DNA from 2 places in the Chryseobacterium hilariae genome. Region 2 is predicted to be linked to the other one. Evidence: riboswitches for the same ligand, from Rfam matches in the RefSeq annotation. Region 2 holds a riboswitch; the other holds the start of a gene.
The links. A riboswitch is a leader RNA that binds a small molecule or an ion and turns the genes downstream of it on or off. The one in region 2 is predicted to bind S-adenosylmethionine.
Positions count from the first base shown of each region.

Region 1: another riboswitch for S-adenosylmethionine. It lies ahead of ACMGDK_RS13285 (TonB-dependent receptor plug domain-containing protein); the one in region 2 lies ahead of ACMGDK_RS08100 (SusC/RagA family TonB-linked outer membrane protein).

Region 1 covers NZ_JBLFFJ010000004.1:166,615-170,832, forward strand. Annotated here, with positions in the region: gene ACMGDK_RS13285 (TonB-dependent receptor plug domain-containing protein) at 1-1,993, opposite strand, end outside; SAM riboswitch class I at 2,091-2,199, opposite strand; gene ACMGDK_RS13290 (alpha-amylase family glycosyl hydrolase) at 2,302-4,218, opposite strand, start outside.
Region 2 covers NZ_JBLFFJ010000002.1:276,607-280,824, forward strand. Annotated here, with positions in the region: gene ACMGDK_RS08100 (SusC/RagA family TonB-linked outer membrane protein) at 1-2,445, opposite strand, end outside; SAM riboswitch class I at 2,529-2,625, opposite strand; gene ACMGDK_RS08105 (type II 3-dehydroquinate dehydratase) at 2,862-3,278, shown strand; gene pckA (phosphoenolpyruvate carboxykinase (ATP)) at 3,433-4,218, opposite strand, start outside.

The DNA.
Region 1 (4,218 bases), on a different contig from region 2:
TATAATTTCCTGCCAGATTAATATTTAAATTTCCTCCGCCCAGTTTCCAATCATAAGTGATAACAACATCTACTCCTTTTGTTTCTGTGTCTACTGCATTAGCGAAAAATCTTCCGCTTTCTACGTCATACTGGGCCAGTCTCGGATCTTCGATATTGCTGGTGATCACAATTCTGTCTTTTACCCTGATCCAATACCCATCAACTGTTATAAACAGTCTGTTAGCCGGCTTCAGGGTAAATCCGGCACTGGCATTGACTGAAGTTTCCTGCTTTAGTTTATCAAATCCAAGCGCTCTGGCTGCATCACTGTCATTCCTGAAAATTCCTTTGGTGACAATTCCTGTTCCTGAAGTGGAGATATCGGCATAGGAATTATTAAAATACTGCTGCTGAAGCGATGGAGCCCTGAAGCCAGTTCCTACTGATGCCCGTATTGCATAATCTTTTATAAATTCATATCTCATGGCTAGTTTTCCATTCAGCGTATTTCCAAAATCTGAATAATTTTCAAATCTTCCTGCCAGATCTATGTTCAATTTTTTAGCGATATCATAAGAAACATCAGCATATATGGCTGTTGAATGCCTGGATTTCTTTAAAGCATTGTCCGGAGAAAAACCGATAAATGATTGTGAGCCGCCATTCCCTTCCACTGTAGATCCGGGAACCGCAGGGTTTCCATTGATATCATATCGGGTGTAGGAAGTTTCATCTCCAGCTTTGATCTCGTACTGTTCAAAGCGGAACTCTCCTCCAAATGCAATATTAAACTGATCCAATTTTTTAGAAACATCAAGATTCACTGTATTCTGAAGAAAATTGTGCGCTCCTGCGTAAAAGCTCGTTGGAGATTTCGCCCCTAAAGATGCATTATTGGTATTGTCTACGTTATAATTGAAAGTGTTGCTTCCGAAGGTATTGCTTACATCAAACAACCAGTTGTTAACATTATATTTCGCTCCTACAGCATAAGAAAAGTCGTAAACCTGTGAGTTCAAAGAGGCCTGAAACCCATTCGGGTAGATAGAGGAAACCACATTATCTTTTTCACCGGGCAGTCTTCTGAAACCGAAGCCTTTTCCTTCTTTAATGCTGAAACCTCCGAAAGAATACAGCTTAAAGCTTTCACTTAAAGGATATTCGGAATTAAAAAACAGTTGCGCCTGCCTGATCTGTGCATCTCCGATCTGAAAATTAAAATCATCCCTGGTGAGACCTCTTTCTCTAATAATTTGATCATCTGCAGCTCTGGCCGCGATAGGATCATTAGCAAATTCATAGGCAAAATTATCTCCGAAAATGTCCAGGTCATGATTTTGGGTTCTTGTGGTCTTTCCTCTGTGGCTCAGTTGCAATGAAAGGTTTATATAACTTTCCTTTTTCCCAAGAGAAGATCCGTAATTGATTCCGGCCTGATAGGTTTCACCGTCATTTCTCCCGCTGATTCCATAGGATGCTGAAGCTGTCGCTCCGATATCTTTTTTAAGAATAATATTGACTACTCCTGCAATGGCATCAGAACCATATTGTGCGGCGGCACCGTCTCTCAGAACCTCTATTCTGTCGATAGCAATTACCGGAATTGTACTGAGATCTGTTCCTACAGATCCATTTCCAACGGTATTCTGATAGTTGACCAATGAAGTGGTGTGCCTTCTTTTCCCGTTGATGAGCACTAAAACCTGATCCGGCCCCATGCCTCTTAAGGTTACGGGATCAATATGTTCTGTCCCGTCGGATGCCGACTGTCTTACAGAATTAAATGACGGAATCACATAATTCAGCAGATCCTGGACTGTCGTTTGAGGAGCAGATTTCTGCAGCTTTTCTATATTGATAATGTCTACAGGAACCGGTGTTTCCAGTTTTGTTCTTTTAGCATTTCTGTTTCCTACGATAATTACATCTTCGATCTGACTTTCTTTTCCCTGCTCTTGTGCGTTCACCAAAACAGCTCCCAGGAGTATAACCGACAGGCTTAATTTTTTCATCTTTGTCCTCGTAAATTAATGATTCAATAGCTCTACGGACCTCATCCGCAGACATAAAAGATTTCAAGAAATGGAATTGCTGTCAGAATATTGACTTTTCTCATCTTCCCCAAACTGGGTTGGAATTAGCACCTTTACACTTTTTAGAGTCGTGCAGGTTGCTAAGGTTTCATAGGGCCAAATCCCTCCACCTTTCTTGATAAATCTACTGCAAAAGTAGACTAATATTTTTAATTGGCAAAAATTAGATTTATATATTCTGTAGTGTTTTATAAAAAGGAGGGACGATGTTTATCGTCCCTCTTTTGTTATTTAATAATCATCTTTTGAATGGCAGTGCCTGTTTCAGACCGCAGGTGAACCAAATAGGTGCCCGGCGGATAATTGGCCTTCAATTCATACGTTCCGTTTTCGGTATTCAATTTAATGGAATCCATTTTTTTACTGCTCATGTCAAAAATAATGATCTCTCCGTTTTTAGCTTTGTGATATACTAATTTTGCCACACCGTTTTTCACAGGATTATCTGCAATCTGAAGTGAGAGTTTATTCGCTGCATTCACATCAGATGTTGATAATGCACCTGCATAATTACCGAAAATTCTGAACTCTCCAGGCTGCAAGGTAATAGGAGCTGTTGTAGAAGCAATATTATAAACAGAGTTATCCATCAGGTTTTGCCACTGTCCCGTGTAAGGGAAGTAAGGAACAACATTTTGAGCTGCAGTGGTATAGTTTGCCAAAACTACCACATTCTTCATTCCGGCTATTGCATTGTCATACACATAAATTCTGGTGATCAAACCTTCAGGATCGTTGGTAAGGTTGTTGGATTCTACAGTATATGTTTTTGATTTGAAAACCGGATAGGTATTTCTGATATTGATAATTTTAGCCCAGGTATCATACACCGCTTTTCTGTTGGCATTGGTATCATATCCTAAAGTAAAGGCAACAGGTTTTTCATCTGTACGGCATCCGCTGCTGATTGTACCGTCTGCACATCGATTGATGCTGAATTCATAGCCCAGTTCACCAAACTGCCAGATCATTTTCGGGCCGGGAATAGTGAAGAATGTAGCTCCAAACGTTTTCATTCTTTCTAATGCTGTATTTAAGTTTTTCACATTATAACTTCCATTTACGGCTCCATAAGCAAGGTTTTTAAACATTAACCTTTCTTCATCATGGCTTTCCCCATAACCTACAGCATGCATATTGGTAAAGCCGTGAAGGCTGTAATTCATTCTGTCATAGTTACTGTTTTCTTTGTAACCCATAGTATTTTGGTTGTAAGGCTCAGTCTGCTTATTCCAAAGCATCACCCCTTTTCCTTCGGCAATTCTGTAGTTTGCCCACTGCTGTTCTTCAGCATCTGTTCCCAAATGTTCGAATATCATATAGGAATTCGGATCTATAGCCCACTGTTTATTAGCATAATTTTTCATAATATCCACTCTGTCCTGTTGGTAAGCATTGGTACAGGCTTCATCATTTTCAGAGCAGTTTTGGGTAAATCCCTTCGTTAGATCCCAACGGAATCCATCAATTTTATATTCAGTCAGCCATTGCTGAAGACTTCTTTCAACATAATACTGCGTTGAAGGACTTGAGTGATTAAAATCATTAAACACATTATAAGAATGCTTCGGAACTTGATTGAAATAGGGATTATTGGCTGCTATATCTCCGAAACCGTCTCCATCCGGATCAATATTCCACAATCTCGCTAAAGGTGATCGTCCTGTTGCATGATTAAATGCAATATCTAAAATAACGGCAATTCCATTCTGGTGGCACAGGTCAACAAATTCTTTGAATTTTTCAGGGGTTCCGTAAGCTTTGTCCAATGCATAATGGAAAGAAGTATTGTATCCCCATGAAAGATTCCCCTCAAATTCCATAATAGGAAGAAGCTCTATAGCATTGATATTTAAGTTCTTTAAATAAGTTATTTTGTTGATTAACGACTGCCAGTTTTTTTCCTGCGTGAAATCTCTCAGCAGTAATTCATACACCATAAGATTTTCCTTAGCAGGTCTTTGAAAGTTGGTCACCTGCCAGTTGTAAGGAGCCTGACCGGTTTTAAACATAGATACTTCAAAGCTCTGTCCTGCAGGAAACGGAGGTAAATCAGGATAAGTAGCAGCTGAGATCCACTGATCATCATAGGAAGACAAGATCTGCGGTGAATAAGGATCCGCTACTTTTTTCAGATCATTGGT
Region 2 (4,218 bases):
AGATCCCTGTACTGTTTTTGTTGCCTTTGCATATTCTGAGGTTGTTCCGTCCACTGTATTTCCGTTCGCATCCTGGTAGATATATCTCCACAAAGGCTTTCCATTGGAAGGATCAACGCCCATCCATTCAGGAATAAAGAAATCATAGATCGAACCGCCCACTTCCAGACGCTTTGTTCCGGTAATTACAGACCCTTTAGGAAGCTTTGTAATCTTATTGCTCAAAGTACTCAGGTTCACATCCACATTCCACTGGAAATTATCATTTTTGATTGGCGTTGTGAACAATGAAAACTCAAAACCTGTATTCTGTATTGTTCCGACATTAAACGGGAAATCACTGATCCCAAGGGATGGCGCAACCGGCATATTAAACAGAAGATCCTGGCTTTTTCGTTTAAAATATTCTACGTTACCTTTCACCCTGTTATTAAGAATGGCAAACTCAAGGCCTACATTTAAATTAAGATTGGTTTCCCATTTTACATCATTGGTCTGTACTTTTTCAAGTACAGTTCCCGGCTCGCCAAGATTATTATAAAATTTATATAATTCCTGATAAGCATAGTATAGTGAAGATCCATTAGGCCTCCTTAATTTATCATTTCCCTGACCACCATAACTTGCACGTAATGTTAGCTGATTAAAGACATTTAAATTTTTAATGAAATCTTCATTTGAAACTTTCCATGAACCTCCAACTGACCAGAATTTTCCCCATCGGTTATCTGCAAAGAACCTTGAAGAGCCGTCCGCCCTTCCAGATACTGATAAAAAGTAAGTATTGTTGAAATCATACTCCGCTCTTCCCAGGAAACTCAATAAAGAAAATTTATCCCTGTTTCCACTGAAGCTTCCCAACAAAGCAGCTGCATCAGGCTCGTAATAGTAAGGAAGAGAAAACTGGCTTCTGGAACCGGATATCGTCTGATAATCATATTTATAAAATTCCTGCCCTCCCAACACATTAAGGTGATGTTTCCCGAACTTCTTATCAAAAGTCAGAATATTACTTGTGGTATAGGAAAGCGTTCTGCTGTTTGATCTCGTTACAGAGCCTCCGATCTCACTCCCCTCTCCAACAAGTGGATTTGAATAATAATGACCGTTATAATTCACGAGATCAACTGAAAAGCTGGTTTTAAATTTCAGTTCCGGAAGGAAAGTAAAATCTAAAAATCCTTTTCCCGAGAAATTGTCTTCTTTATTTTCATTTTTATCTAAAGGAAGCGTTGCCGCTGCATTTTGATTCTGTAATGCACTTGTGGGCCTGTATTTCCCGAAATCATAAATTCTATTTCCTCCCGCATCCAGCACATAGCTTCCATCTGCATTTCTTTCATAATACGGATAGAAAGACGGAATAACTCTTGCTGCATTGATGATATTGTCGGTTCTGGAATCTGAAGACGGCGGGGCATTCTGGATACTGTTTGTATAACTTAAATTAACTCCTGCATTCAGCCATTTCTTTACTTCTGAATTAATTTTTAGCCTGGTTGCAAATTTTTGAAAGCCGGACTCTATAGCAATCCCTTTGTCATCAAGATATCCTAATGAAAAGAAATAATTACTTTTTTCGCTGCCTCCGCTGATATCAAAATCAACCTGACTTCTGGAAGCTGTTCTTTGAAGAATATCCCGCCAATCATCATTCCATAATGCTTTTGCTCCAGGGAGAAGCTTTCCGTCTGCTCCCACAGGATTTGGAAATCCGGTTCCGTAAGGATTTATCCCCAGAGCATTCACAAGATTATTACTTGCCATTTGCCCGGCCTGCTGGGAAGATATCTGTCCGGATTTGTATCCGTTTCTCAACGCTTCCCAATACAGCTGGAAATATTCATCTGTACTTACCTGCTTATAATCTTTTACCGCTCTGCTGGAAAATCCCTGACTGATATTAAAATTGATTCTTGATTCTCCCTTCTTACCGGATTTCGTTGTAATGATGATAATCCCGTTAGCTCCTCTTGAACCGTATAATGAACTTGCCGTAGCATCTTTCAGAACACTGATGGATTCTATATCATTCGGGCTGATGGAGTTGATATTTCCGTCAAAAGGAATCCCATCTACCACATAAAGAGGATCACTGGAAGCACTGATAGAACCTACTCCCCTTATTCTTACAGAAGCCGTTGAACCGGGTTGTCCGGAAGCACTTACAGCCTGAACACCGGGAACCTGGCCTTCCAGAGCTTTTGTAATATTGGTAACCGGTCTGTTATTGATCTTATCGCTGGAGATTGTGGCCACTGAACCTGTATAGCTTGTTCTTTTTGCTTTACCATAAGCAATGACAACCACTTCATCTATTTCCTTTTCGTTAATCGTATCTTTTTTCGGCTTTACTTCTTGTGCATTGACACTGAAGATTCCTAAGAAAAATACGGCAACCGGAGGAATCCAAATTTTAGAGTTAATTAAATTTTTACTAATCATAATCAATTTTATTTATCACATATTAAAAATTTGCCCTTTGCAGAAAAGACAGCAAAGGGCATCGATAAATACGATTAACCAAATGCTTATTTTTCCTTTAAAGGCTGAATGTAACACCTTGCTCGGGGCAGGTTGTTAAGATTTCACAGGGTCAGTTCCCTCCATCTTTCTTTATAAGCCGATCGAAATATGTTTACAAATCTAAAAACAATTAGTCTACAAAACAAGTAGACTTTAAAATTTATTATGAAATATTTTCAAAAATTAACTTAAAAACTTAATCAATGCTCGCTGTAGCAAACAGTTACAGAATTACGAAATAGCCAAACATGATAAATATCATTATAGATAATGCAATTTACCTAAAACTGAAAAAAAAGGTTCGAAAATAGAACTAAACTATTTAAATTTATAGAATGAAAGTTTTAATTGTAAATGGTCCCAATCTGAATCTTTTGGGCACAAGAGAACCTGAGATCTACGGAAGCATATCCATGGAGGAGTATTTGGAAAAATTAAAAACTGAATTTCCATCTCATGAATTAAGCTATTATCAGTCCAACATTGAAGGAGAGATTATCAACAGGTTACAGGAAGATGACTTTGATGCTTTGGTAATTAATCCCGGAGCCTATACTCATTATTCGTATGCCATCTCGGATTGTCTGAAAAATATCAGAAAACCGAAAATAGAGGTCCATATCAGTAATATTTACAAAAGAGAGGAATTCCGTCAGAAGTCTGTAACAGCAGCCAATACAGATGCAGTATTATCAGGCTTTGGAATGGATGGGTACAAGTTGGGGATTTTAAGCTTGAAAACAGTAAGCTAATAAGGACCTGGTACTTTAAAATGCTTCGATTCCACTAAGCATTTCTAAGACTAAATGTTTCGTTTTATGACTGGCAATAATATCGTTCTCAGAAAATTGAGATAATTTTAATATATAAATAAAAAGCCTCATCGATGATGAGGCTTTTATTGTATTAGATAGTCTGCTGCTGAAGCTGAGGTCCGGAAGCAATTAATTTCCTTCCTTCTTCAGTATCGCAGTACTGCTCAAAGTTTTTAATATATCTTGCAGCAAGATCTCTTGCTTTTTCTTCCCATTCTGAAGCATTGCTATATGTTTCTCTTGGATCCAAGATTCCTTCAGAAACATTCGGAAGCTCTGTAGGAATTTCAAGGTTTATGATTGGAACTCTGGTTTTAGGAGCATTTTCAATAGAACCGTCAATGATTGCATCAATGATCGCTCTTGTATCTTTCAGAGAGATTCTTTTTCCTGTTCCGTTCCATCCAGTATTTACTAAATAGGCTTTCGCTCCATGCTCCTTCATTTTACCAATCAATGTTTTAGAATACATTGTCGGGTGAAGAGTAAGAAACGCTTCTCCAAATGCAGGAGAGAAAGATGGTTCCGGTTCAGTAATTCCTCTTTCTGTACCAGCTAATTTGGAAGTATACCCGCAAAGGAAGTGGTATTGTGCCTGGTTTTCATCTAAAATAGAAACAGGAGGCAATACTCCGAATGCATCTGCAGAAAGGTAAACAATCTTCTTAGCATGTCCTGCTTTAGAAGGAAGAACAATCTTATTGATATGGTAAATTGGGTAAGATACTCTTGTATTTTCAGTGATAGAACCGTCGGTATAATCAGCGATTCCGTTGTTTACCACTACATTTTCAAGAAGCGCATCTCTTTTGATCGCTCTGAAAATATCCGGTTCTTTTTCTGCTGAAAGGTCAATTACTTTAGCATAGCATCCTCC